2 regions of the Pseudarthrobacter cellobiosi genome follow, and region 2 is predicted to be linked to the other one. Evidence: riboswitches for the same ligand, from Rfam matches in the RefSeq annotation. Region 2 holds a riboswitch; the other holds the start of a gene.
The links. Region 2 has a riboswitch for thiamine pyrophosphate ahead of thiO (glycine oxidase ThiO). Riboswitches for the same ligand answer to the same signal wherever they lie in the genome.
Positions count from the first base shown of each region.

Region 1: another riboswitch for thiamine pyrophosphate. It lies ahead of thiD (bifunctional hydroxymethylpyrimidine kinase/phosphomethylpyrimidine kinase); the one in region 2 lies ahead of thiO (glycine oxidase ThiO).

Region 1 is NZ_JAMXBK010000021.1:45,668-51,455, forward strand. Features, by position in the region: gene rpmA (50S ribosomal protein L27) at 1-185, opposite strand, end outside; gene rplU (50S ribosomal protein L21) at 247-555, opposite strand; gene thiD (bifunctional hydroxymethylpyrimidine kinase/phosphomethylpyrimidine kinase) at 828-2,426, opposite strand; TPP riboswitch at 2,409-2,506, opposite strand; gene NG701_RS06995 (Rne/Rng family ribonuclease) at 2,608-5,788, opposite strand, start outside.
Region 2 is NZ_JAMXBK010000024.1:138,996-144,783, forward strand. Features, by position in the region: gene NG701_RS11035 (thiazole synthase) at 1-591, opposite strand, end outside; gene thiS (sulfur carrier protein ThiS) at 596-832, opposite strand; gene thiO (glycine oxidase ThiO) at 829-2,172, opposite strand; TPP riboswitch at 2,163-2,283, opposite strand; gene thiE (thiamine phosphate synthase) at 2,311-3,087, shown strand; gene NG701_RS11055 (RNB domain-containing ribonuclease) at 3,152-4,657, shown strand; gene NG701_RS11060 (DEAD/DEAH box helicase) at 4,949-5,788, shown strand, end outside.

The sequences.
Region 1 (5,788 bases), on a different contig from region 2:
AGTGCGAACAGTGTGTCGTCGCCGCCACGCCCAACGCCGGCGCCCGGGTGGAAGTGGGTGCCACGCTGGCGAACGATGATCTCGCCTGCGGAAACTACCTGGCCGCCGAAGCGCTTGACGCCGAGGTACTGGGCGTTGGAGTCACGACCGTTGCGAGTGGAACTCGCGCCTTTTTTATGTGCCATTTGAAATGCCTGCCTTTAAATTCTGGGGAATCTGCTGAAGAACCTGAACAGTAACGAAGAGTTACTTGATACCCGTGATCTTGACCTTGGTCAATTCCTGACGGTGACCCTGGCGCTTCTTGTAACCGGTCTTGTTCTTGAACTTCTGGATGACGATCTTCGGACCACGGAGGTCCTCGAGGATCTCAGCCGTAACCGTTACCTTGGCCAGGTCCGCAGCGGCAGAGGTGACTTTGTCACCGTCTACCAGGAGCAGTGCGGGCAACTCAAAGGTGCTGCCGGCTCCACCGGGGACGCGGTTCAGGGTAACGAAGTCTCCAACGGAAACCTTCTCTTGGCGGCCGCCTGCGCGGACAATCGCGTACACCACTTGGGAACTCACTTCTCTCGACGTTTATTACTAAATTTGCGTGCTGAACCCTGTTCCATAGTTGGCTGGGTTCTCGCTGTGCCTCAACGCCGTGGGGTCGTAACCCAAGTGTTGGCGTAAGCACCGAAGATCTAGAATACGCTAATTTTGCCTTCGGCCGCAAATGAGGCTGGTTACGGCAGGTTGTCTGTGATAGGACCCACAAGCAGGTACTGCACTGACAATCCAAAACCGTGCCTGACTATCGTACAGGCCGCAAGGGCCGCAGCCTGTCAGGAATGAATTCGCGGCGCGTCGAAGAATTCCACCTCGAACCGGCACGACTGCCTGAAAGCCACCAGCATCGCCGCCCGTTCATCCGCGGAAGCACTCCGGCCGGCGTCGTCAGCCAAGGCGATGGCGTCACGCGTGGCCTGGGCGAAATCCTCGTCAGCATAGGCCCGGAGCCAGTCGGCATAAGGATGTGCTGCCGGTGCACCCGCAGCCAGGAACTCCGCGTGGAGAGTCTGTCCCACTTCGGCATACAGCCAGAAGCACGGCAGTACCGCCGCCACGAGGACCGCGTAGCTGCCGGAGGCAGAGGCCGCCAGCAGGTGGTCCACGTAGGACTTGGTGACAGGTCCCAGGACGGAGTCCACTGTCCTGGTGCTTAGCCACGTGCGGTGCAGTTCGGACTCGACCTCAAGGCATTGCTGGGCCGACTTTGCCCAGAACAGCTGGGCGGCTTCCGTGGGCGCCAGCGCGCTGGCCCGGGCGAGGACCCGCGAATAGCCGTTGAGGTAGATGGCGTCCTGGGCGAGGTAATAGGCAAACTGTTCCTCAGCCAATGTGCCGGCCTCCAGGTCGCGGATGAAATCCAGCCCGTAGATGGCTGCAAGATCCGGCTCCGACGCCCGGCGCAGCGTCTCTGCGAACTCGCCGGCTGCCGGAACCTGTTGCATGTGGTGGAAGTGGTTGATGGGGCCGTTGCCCGCGCCCACCTCAAGTTGGTCAGAGGCCTGCAGCGCGCCCACCAGCCAGGGCTTCACTTGCCGTAATGCGGCTTCCCAGTCCCCCAGCCGGGCCTGAGCCGTGGCAATGGCCGATGACAGCGAGCAGCCGGTGCCGTGGCTGTTGCGCGTGGGGATCCTGTCCCCGCTCACCTCCACCACCTCCTGGGCGAGCAGCCCGGCAGCGTTGACCAGGGCATCCGGGCACGCACCGCCGTCGAGATGGCCGCCCTTGACCAGTACGGTGGCACCGGTCGCGGCGGACAACCGCTGCCCCTGCCCGAGCGCGTCGTGCCATTCCCTCGCCTGCGGCTCCCCCACCAGGATGGCCAGTTCGGCCAGGTTGGGGGTGATCAGGTCCGCGAGCGGGAGCAGCTCCCGCAGGGCCGCCTCGGCAGACTCCTGCAGCAGCCGGTCGCCGCTCGTGGCCACCATCACCGGATCAAGAACGACGACGGCGGGACGCACCTTTTCCAGCCAGTCGCGGACCACGCCTATCACCGCAGCGTCGCCCAGCATGCCGATCTTGACCGCGTCGATGGTGATGTCGTCGCTGATGGCATCAAGCTGCTGGCCCAGGAAGGACGCAGGCGGGACGTGAACCGCCTGGACCCCCTGGGTGTTTTGGACCGTCAGCGCGGTGATGGCCGCCATGCCGTAGCCGCCAAGGGCGGCAATGCTTTTGAGGTCGGCCTGGACGCCCGCGCCCCCTGAAGGGTCCGATCCGGCAATGGACAGCACCCGCGGAACGTCACGCAACACCCGGACCGCAGAAGAGCGGCCTGGTGCGGGCCGGACCTCAGCCCGGGTTGCTGGGGCTTCCAGCAGAGCCGCCGCGGGTGTTGCAGGGGGAAGGACAGAAGTTGAAGCCAAAGGAGACATCCCTTCGCCGGTGCTAACCGGACAGGTTCAACGGGTGTGGATCTCAGCCGGCTCTCTGCGCGGCACCCCGTGTCAGTCACCAGCCTAGCGCTCCCCGGGACTTAACGCCGGACGCCCGGACGCAGCCTGTGATTCACAGGCACGTCCGGGCGCCGTTGTATTGGCTTGCCCTACTGCTTGGTCAGAGCTCCGAGGCCGGAACTCCTACGCCCAGGATGATGGGCGCGTTGGCGGCAACCGGTTTGTCGGCCACAGGAGCCTTGACGGGCTCCGGCGCCTTGGCGGCGTGGGTGTGTCCGGCGGGAGCCGCCGGAGCGGCTTCGTGATGCTCTACGGACGTGGCGTTGGCTGCGCCCTGGGCACGGCTGGCACTCCGGTTCCGCCGGGGACGGCGGGCGCGGGGCTCCTCGGTGTGGTCGGAGTAATCCTTCTCCGCCACGGCTGGCTGCCGCTGGCGGGCAGGTTCGGCCGACTGGGTTTCAGTTGCCTGGACTGCCGACGGCGTGCTTTCCGCTACAGGTGCCGGCTCGCCAAGGTGGGCGAAGGCCTCCGCGAGGCGGTCAAGTGTCAGGGCAGGTGCGTGCGGCTGGTCATCGTGGTGCGCCACGAACGGAAGCACCACCTGTTCGCCGCCGAATGTCAGCACTGCGGCCGGGCGGCCGTTGGAGTCGGTTTCGGACTGCCCAACCGGAGCCGGCACCGGAGCCGCAGGCTGCCGGCCCGCGGCAGCGGATGCGTGAGCCACCTCGTCGTCATGCAGATGCGCAGCGTGGGCTGCGGCCGCAATGTTCGCAAGCGCTGCCCGCGTGGCCTCCGCTTTCGCATGGCGCTCGGCATCGCTGGCTTCCGGGTGGACCGTGTGGATCTGCACCGGAGCTGCCGGTACCGTTTCCAGCGGCTGTCCGCCGCGTCCGCGGCGGCGCTTCCGGTCAGTGCGGCCACCCGGCTGGCTGTCCGGGCGCTGGCTGTCGGTGCGTATGTTATCGGTGCGCTGGGTTTCCGGGCGGCTGTCCACACGCTGCACGTGGTGCTCTGCGGCTACCGTATTGGCGCGGCGGTGTTCCACGGGGTCGTCGTGGGTGACGATCCCGCGGCCTGCACAGGTTTCGCACTGCTCGCCGAAGACTTCCAGGAGCCCGGTGCCCATGCGCTTGCGCGTCATCTGCACGAGGCCCAGCGAGGTCACTTCGGCCACCTGGTGCTTGGTCCGGTCGCGGCCCAGGCATTCCACCATGCGGCGGAGGACCAGGTCGCGGTTGGATTCGAGGACCATATCGATGAAGTCGATGACGATGATGCCGCCGATGTCGCGGAGCCGGAGCTGCCGGACCACTTCTTCAGCTGCCTCGAGGTTGTTCTTGGTGACGGTTTCCTCGAGGTTGCCGCCGCTGCCGGTGAACTTGCCGGTGTTGACGTCCACCACGGTCATGGCTTCGGTGCGGTCGATGACCAGCGAGCCGCCCGAAGGCAGGAAGACCTTGCGTTCCAGGGCCTTGTGGATCTGCTCATCGATCCGCCACGCAGCGAAGATGTCCTGGTCCTTGGTCCACTTTTCCAGGCGGCCCACGAGGTCCGGGGCCACGTAGGTGACGTAGGCCTCGATGGTGTCCCAGGCCTCTTCACCGGAGACGATCAGCTTGGAGAAGTCCTCGTTGAAGACGTCACGGACCACCTTGATGGTGAGGTCAGGTTCGCCGTAGAGCAGCTCCGGCGCGAGGATCTTGGTGGACGTGGACTGGCTTTCGATGCCCTCCCACTGCGCGCGCAGCCGGTTGATGTCGTGCGTGAGCTCCTCTTCCGAGGCGCCTTCGGCAGCGGTGCGGACGATGACGCCGGCGTGCTCCGGGAGGCGGTCCTTGAGGATGCGCTTGAGGCGGTTGCGCTCGACGTCGGGCAGTTTGCGGGAGATGCCGGTCATGGAGCCGCCGGGCACATAGACCAGGTAGCGGCCGGGCAGCGAGATCTGGCTGGTCAAGCGTGCACCCTTGTGGCCCACGGGATCCTTGGTGACCTGGACCAGGACGGTGTCGCCGGACTTGAGCGCGTTTTCGATCCGGCGCTGCTTGCCTTCGAGGTTAACGGCTTCCCAGTTCACTTCACCGGCGTACAGGACGGCGTTGCGGCCGCGTCCGATGTCAACAAACGCCGCTTCCATGGACGGCAGGACGTTCTGCACCTTGCCGAGGTAAACGTTGCCGATCAGGGAGTCCTGCTGGGTCTTGGAGACAAAGTGTTCGGCCAGGACGCCGTCTTCAAGGACGCCGATCTGGATTCTGTCGTCGCGCTGGCGGACGATCATCTGCCGGTCAACGGATTCACGGCGGGCCAGGAATTCGGCCTCGGTGATGACTGTGCGGCGGCGGCCGGTGTCGCGGGATTCGCGGCGGCGCTGCTTCTTGGCTTCGAGGCGGGTGGAGCCCTTGACGGACGTGACGCGGTTGTTGACCGGCGCTTCGGTGGCGGCGCGGGGCGCGCGGACGCGGGTCACCGTGTTGGGCGGGTCGTCGCCTTCTCCTCCGGTCAGTTCCAGGTCCTGGTCGCCACGGCGGCGGCGGCGGCGACGACGGGACGTCACGCCCTCATCGGCCTGCCCGGCGGAGTCCTCATCGGTTTCTTCGGCTGCGCCGTCGTCGCCTTCGTTATCGGCGTCAGCATCGCTTTCGCCGGTGCGGCTACGCCCGCGGCGTCCACGGCTGCGGCGCCTGCGGCGGCCGTTGGCGTCGTCCGCTTCGCCTTCTTCGACGTCGTCCTCTTCCGGCTCTTCAACCACGGCAGCAACCGGCGCGGGGCGGACCACGGTGCTGAGGTCAGGGGCCTGAAAAAGTACGGATGTGGTGGACGCTGGCTCAAGGAACAGTGAACTGAACGGGCTGGCAGTCTCAGCAGAAGCTGGCTCTTCAGCCGGCGCGGCGGCAGCGTTGACCGGGGCAGCGTTGACGGGGGCGACGGCGGCTGCTGCGGGCGCGGCGGCCGCCGCAGCGGCGACCTCCTCTGCTTCCGGGGCCTGCGTTGCTGCAGTTTCAGGGGCTGCCTGCTCCGGAGCTGTCTGTTCTACGGCCGCAGGAGCGACGTCGGGGGCCGAGGTTTTGCGGGTGGCCACGCGGCGGCGGCGGACAGGCTTGGTCTCCGCTGCAGCCTCAGGGGTCGCGGATTCGACGGCGGCAGTCTCCACCGCGGCAGTCTCTACGGCGGTCTCGGTAACAACGGCGGCTGGTGCTTCCAGAACCTCAACGGCGAAGGCCGGCAACGGTTCGGCGGCGACCACCGTCTTACGTGCACGGGTCCGGCGCACCGGCGCCTTAGGCTCTGGTGCGGCATCTGCCGCAGGCTCAGTCTGGGCGTCGGCGTCAGTCACGGGTGCG
Region 2 (5,788 bases):
GTCCAGCACCACGGGCACCGAGGCGCGCGAGACGATCAGTTCGATGTTGTGTGGATTCAGGATTCCCAGGCCGGTGCCGATGGGAGCTCCGAGCGGCATGACCGCGGTGGCACCCAGGTTTTCCAGCCGCAGGGCCAGGACCGGGTCATCGTTGGTGTAGGCGAACACTTTGAAGCCCCGGTTTACAAGCTGTTCTGTAGCATCCACGAGCTCCACCGCGTCCGGCAGCAGGGTCTGTTCGTCGGCGATGACTTCCAGCTTGATCCAGTCGGTTTCCAGCGCTTCGCGGGCCAGTTCCGCCGTCATGACCGCGTCCCGGGCGGTGAAGCAGCCTGCGGTGTTGGGCAGGATCCGGATCCCGTGGTCCACCAGGAGCTGGAAAAGGGACCCCGATTCAGCCAGCGAATAGCGCCGCATGGCCACCGTGGTCAGTTCGGTTCCGGACGCCAGCAGGGCTGCGCCCAGCCCGTCGAGGCTGGGGGCGCCACCGGTGCCCATGATGAGGCGGGAGCCGAGCTCGACGCCGTCGATGACCAGCCGGTCAGTGTCCTCGGGCCGGTTCTGTGTGCTGATGTTGCTGGTTACTGTCATGGTGTCAGCCTCCCTGGACTGCTGTGACCAGTTCGACGTCGTCACCTTCGGCGAGCGCCGTGACGAACCACTGGCTGCGGGGTACTACTTCGGAGTTATGGGCGACGGCGACGCCGAGTTTCTGCCCGTCTGTCGCCTGGCCGTTGGCCGCGAGGGGACGGCCAGTGATCTGGCTGATGAGGGTGGTGATGGACGCGTCGTCCGCCACGGAATGGCGCGAGCCGTTGAGGGTGATGTTCATGCTGATTCCTTCTGTGTGTCGAGGTCCTTCGTGCTGCTGATGTCCTTACGCGGCGACTGTGTACCGGCTACGTGGTGCTTTCCTGAAAAGCGGGCCGGGCTGAGGGCCCCCCATCGGGGGTCCGACCGGCCGTCCAGCAGGTCCCGGCAGATGGCCGCCGCCACCGGAGCAAGCAGCACTCCGTGGCGGAAAAATCCGGTGGCAACAATCAGCCCGGCAATGTTCGCTGTGTTCCCCGTCCTTGGTGCGGAAGCCCGTACGCGGCCGAGGAGAGGGGCGTTGTCCGGGGTCGCCGGCCTTGCCCGTGCCGTGCATTCCAGGAGTTCCAGCTCCGAGACCGCCGGCACCAGGACCTGGGCGTCACGCAGCAACTGGTACACGCCGCCGGCCGAGACAGCAGCGTCGCCCGTCCCGGCGAGCGCATCTTCTCGCTGCGTTGCCCCGATCACCACCGTGCCGTCCTGCCGGGGAACGATGTAGACCGGCACGCCATGGACCATTCCACGGACCGTCGAGGTGAGGAGCGGACGCAGGTGCTCCGGAACAGCAAGGCGCAGGATGTCACCGTAGACGGGCCGCAGGGGCAGGTGCAGTCCAACCGGGAGGCCATCCAGCGACCCCGCCTGCAATCCGTTGGCCACGATGGTCTCCCCGGCCCGGACACTTCCGCCGTGGGCGAGCCTCACCCCAGTGACGCGGCCGTCCTCCCAAAGAAGGGAAGCAGCCCGTTGGTCAACGGCGAATCCCCCGCGGGCACCTGCCACGGCCGTTCCTGCTCCCGGTTCGTGGACGGCCAGGACTTCCTGGAGGCACGCCACCAGTTTCCGTGGATCCACCTGGTGGTCGGCGGGGATGTCCAGGGCGCAGGATATGGCCGGGCTAAGCAGGGATTCCCTCGTCCTGGCCTCACGGACAGTCAGGGGTTCCACCACCAGGCCGCTGGCCTGCTGCACGGCCCGGAGGTCCATCAGCGCGCGGCGGTCCGCAGCGTCCGCGCCGATGGCGAGCGTCGGCGTCGTCAGATATCCGGTATCGCCAGCCCCGGCCAGGGCGAGGTCCGCCGCAAAGGCAGGCCACAGGCCGGAGGATGCCAGCATCAGCTCAAGGAGGTCTTCCTCCTGGTAGTGCAGTTCGCTCACAGGGGCCAGCATGCCGGCGGCTGCCCAGCTGGCGCCGTTCCCGGGCGCGTCATCGATCAGCACGACGGAACGGCCGGATCGCCGGGCCTCCCAGGCTATGGCGTGGCCGATGACTCCGCCGCCGATGACGGCCACGTCGGCGTGCAGGACGGCCGGGCTGGCTGATGCGGTCTCGGGTGGGCTGCTTATTGCGGGGGGCATATGTTCCTTCCCTACGCCGGTACTAGCCGGATCAGGTCAAGCGGTCGGCTCTGACGCCCTCTCAGCCCGGCCGCTTTGTGACGGCTGCAACGGGCTCCCGCAGTACCCGCCCAGTTTAGGGGACTTAGGCTGGTTTCCATGAACGCGCAATCCTTCGCCGCTGCAGGCACGCCCTCCGCCCCCTCCGCCGCTCCCGAATCCTTGACCGGAACAGACCCCGCCGGCGGCATAAACACCGGCCTCCCGCACAGCGCCAGGCTGTACCTGTGCACCGACGCGCGCCGGGACCGCGGGGACTTTGGCGAGTTTGTGGACGCGGCGTTTGCCGGCGGCGTGGACATCATCCAGCTCCGGGACAAGGCGATCGAGGCGGCGGAGGAGCTGGAGCTGCTGGCCGTGCTTCAGGCCGCGGCCGAACGCCACGGAAAGCTGTGGTCCGTCAACGACCGTGCCGATATCGCGCTACTGTCCGGCGCCCCCGTCTTCCACATCGGGCAGAAAGACCTGCCGGTCGCTTCCGCCCGCACGCTCCTCGGCGGGCGGGCATCGATCGGGCTTTCAACCCACACCGCCGAGCAGATCGAAGGCGCCATCCGGCTGTCTGGCGGGCTGACTGACCAAAGCGGCCTGGACTACTTCTGCGTAGGACCGGTCTGGGCCACTCCGACGAAACCGGGCCGGGCCGCCGTCGGCCTTGACCTCGTGCGGTACGCGGCCGAAGCAGTCCGCGCTGCCGGTGGCACCCAGGCCACGCTGCCCTGGTTTGCCATCGGAGGCATCGATCTTGGCAACGTGGAGCAGGTGGTGGAGGCCGGCGCCGGCAGGGTTGTTGTGGTGCGTGCCATCACCGAAGCCTCCGACCCCGCAGCGGCGGCCGCGGCACTCCTGGCCGCCCTGGACGCGGGCGCGTCCTGACAATCCTCCGCGTGGCGGACGGCCGGCGTGCACGATCCGTGGAAATCGAGCTAACCTGACTTTCGTGTCACATCATAGGTTGGCCCCCAATGTCCACGAGCAAACCAACGACCTCGCGGCGGCGCTGAGCGCCCTGCGTACCGAGCTGGAACTGCCGGGGCCATACCCGGCGGAGGCGGTCCGGGACGCGGAAGCGGCAGTGGCCGCACACGAATTGCCGGGCGCTGACCTGACGGACGTGGACTTCCTCACCATCGATCCGGCGTCGTCCACTGACCTGGACCAGGCGTTGTTCATCGAGCGTGCGAGCACGGGCTACCGGGTGCTTTACGCCATCGCTGACGTGCCGTCCTTTGTGCGCCCCGGCGGCGGACTGGACGCGGAGACCCGGCGCCGCGGCCAGACGTTCTACGCCCCTGACGGCCGTATCCCGCTGCACCCGGAAGTCATCAGCGAAGGTGCCGGCAGCCTCCTGGCCGGGCAGCTGTGTTCCGCCTACGTGTGGGAGTTCGGGCTGGACGACGCCGCGCAGGTCTCCACTGTGAGCGTCCAGAGGGCCACCATCCGCAGCCGTGCCAAGCTGAGCTACAAGGGGGTCCAGGCCGAATTCGACGCCGGGACGGCCGGTCCTGTCCTGCAGCTCCTGAAGGAAGTGGGGCTCAAGCGCGTTGAACTGGAGCGACAGCGCGGCGGCGCCAGCCTGAACATGCCGGAGCAGGAAATCGTGCAACTGCCCGACGGCGGCTACCGGATTGCCGCTGCACCGCAGCTGCCGGTGGAGGACTGGAACGCCCAGATCTCCCTGATGACGGGGATGGCGGCGGCAAACCTGATGTTGGCGGGAAAAGTGGGCATCCTGCGGACCATGCCCGCGCCGGATGAGCGCTCCCTGCGTCACTTCCGCCTCCAGACCGAGGCCTTGGGCAAGCCGTGGGACGGCAAGATCAGCTACGGCGAATACCTCCGCAGCCTTGATCCGACAGAGCCCCGGCAACTGGCCATCCTGCACTCCGCCGGTATGCTGTTCCGCGGCGCCAGCTACACGGCGTTCGACGGCACAGTCCCGGAAGACGCCATCCAGTCCGCCATCGGCGCCGCCTATGCCCACACCACAGCACCACTCCGGCGCCTTATCGACCGCTTTGTCCTGGTGATCTGCGAAGCCCTGAGCAACGGCAAACCGGTACCGGACTGGGCGCGGGAAGCCCTGCCGTCCCTGCCGGAGATCATGGCCGGATCCGACCAGCTGGCATCGCGGATGGAACGCATGGCGCTGGACACTGTGGAGGCCGCGCTCCTGGTCAACCATGTGGGCCAGGAATTCGATGCGATCGTGATCTCCGGCTCCAAGCCGCAGAAGGACAACGGCAACGGCAACGGGAAAAACGGCAACGGCACCAAGAACGGTGCCGCAAAAAACGGGAATGGCCCCTCGGGGATCATCCAGATCGCCGAACCCGCCGTGACGGCCCGGTGCGGCGGCGACCTGGAATCCGGCACCAAGGTGCGGGTCCGCCTGATCTCCTCCGATATCGCCGCCCGCGAGGTCCACTTTGAGTTGCTGGCCTGAATGATTTCCGCGCTGCCTGATCGGCCCAAAGCCGGGATTCAGGGTCCGTGCGGCTAGACTGAAGAAGTAGATATGGATGCCCGGTCGTTGATTTCCTTGATTTGAATTCAACAAGCCCGCCCCTACGCGATCTTGAGATGCACCCGTTGGTCACCAGTGCCAGCATTTTGATAGCCCGCGATCGGCTTCCACTGGATTTGCTTGCGCGCCAGAGCGTGCTCCGGAACGGCCACGTTGGCCGGCCCGTTGAGCAGGCAGCGCCAATGCCCAAATGAATAAGGAAACTCCCCTGTGAGTGAATTGCATACCCACCAGATCCTGACTGACGACTCCGGCATCGAGACGATCGAACCCGAAGAAACCATCATCTCGGACGAGAAGCCGCACGAGATCGAGGAGAAATCCTTCGCTGACTACAACGTCCGCGCCGACATCGTGGAGTCCCTCGCCGACGCCGGGATCACCCACCCCTTCCCCATCCAGGCCATGACCCTGCCGGTGGCGCTTTCGGGCCACGACATCATCGGGCAGGCCAAGACCGGCACCGGCAAAACCCTCGGCTTCGGCATTCCCGCGCTGCAGCGCGTGGTGGGTCCGGACGACGCCGGCTACGACAAGCTCGCCGTTCCGGGTGCACCTCAGGCCCTGGTCATCGTGCCGACGCGCGAGCTGGCCGTCCAGGTGGCCAATGATCTCCAGAACGCATCCCGCAGGCGGAACGCCCGCATCACCACCATCTACGGCGGCCGTGCCTACGAGCCCCAGGTGGAAGCCCTGCAGAACGGCGTCGAGGTGGTCGTCGGAACCCCCGGCCGCCTCATCGACCTCTACAAGCAGAAGCACCTCGTCCTCAAGAACGTCAAGATGGTCATCCTTGACGAGGCCGATGAAATGCTGGACCTCGGATTCCTGCCGGACGTGGAAACCCTCATCGCCGGTACCCCTGCAGTCCGCCAGACCCTGCTGTTCTCCGCCACGATGCCGGGCCCGGTCATCGCCATGGCCCGCCGCTACATGACGCAGCCCACCCATATCCGGGCCGCTGATCCGGACGACGAGGGCCTCACCAAGCGCGACATCCGCCAGCTCATCTACCGTGCCCACAGCATGGACAAGATCGAAGTTGTGGCC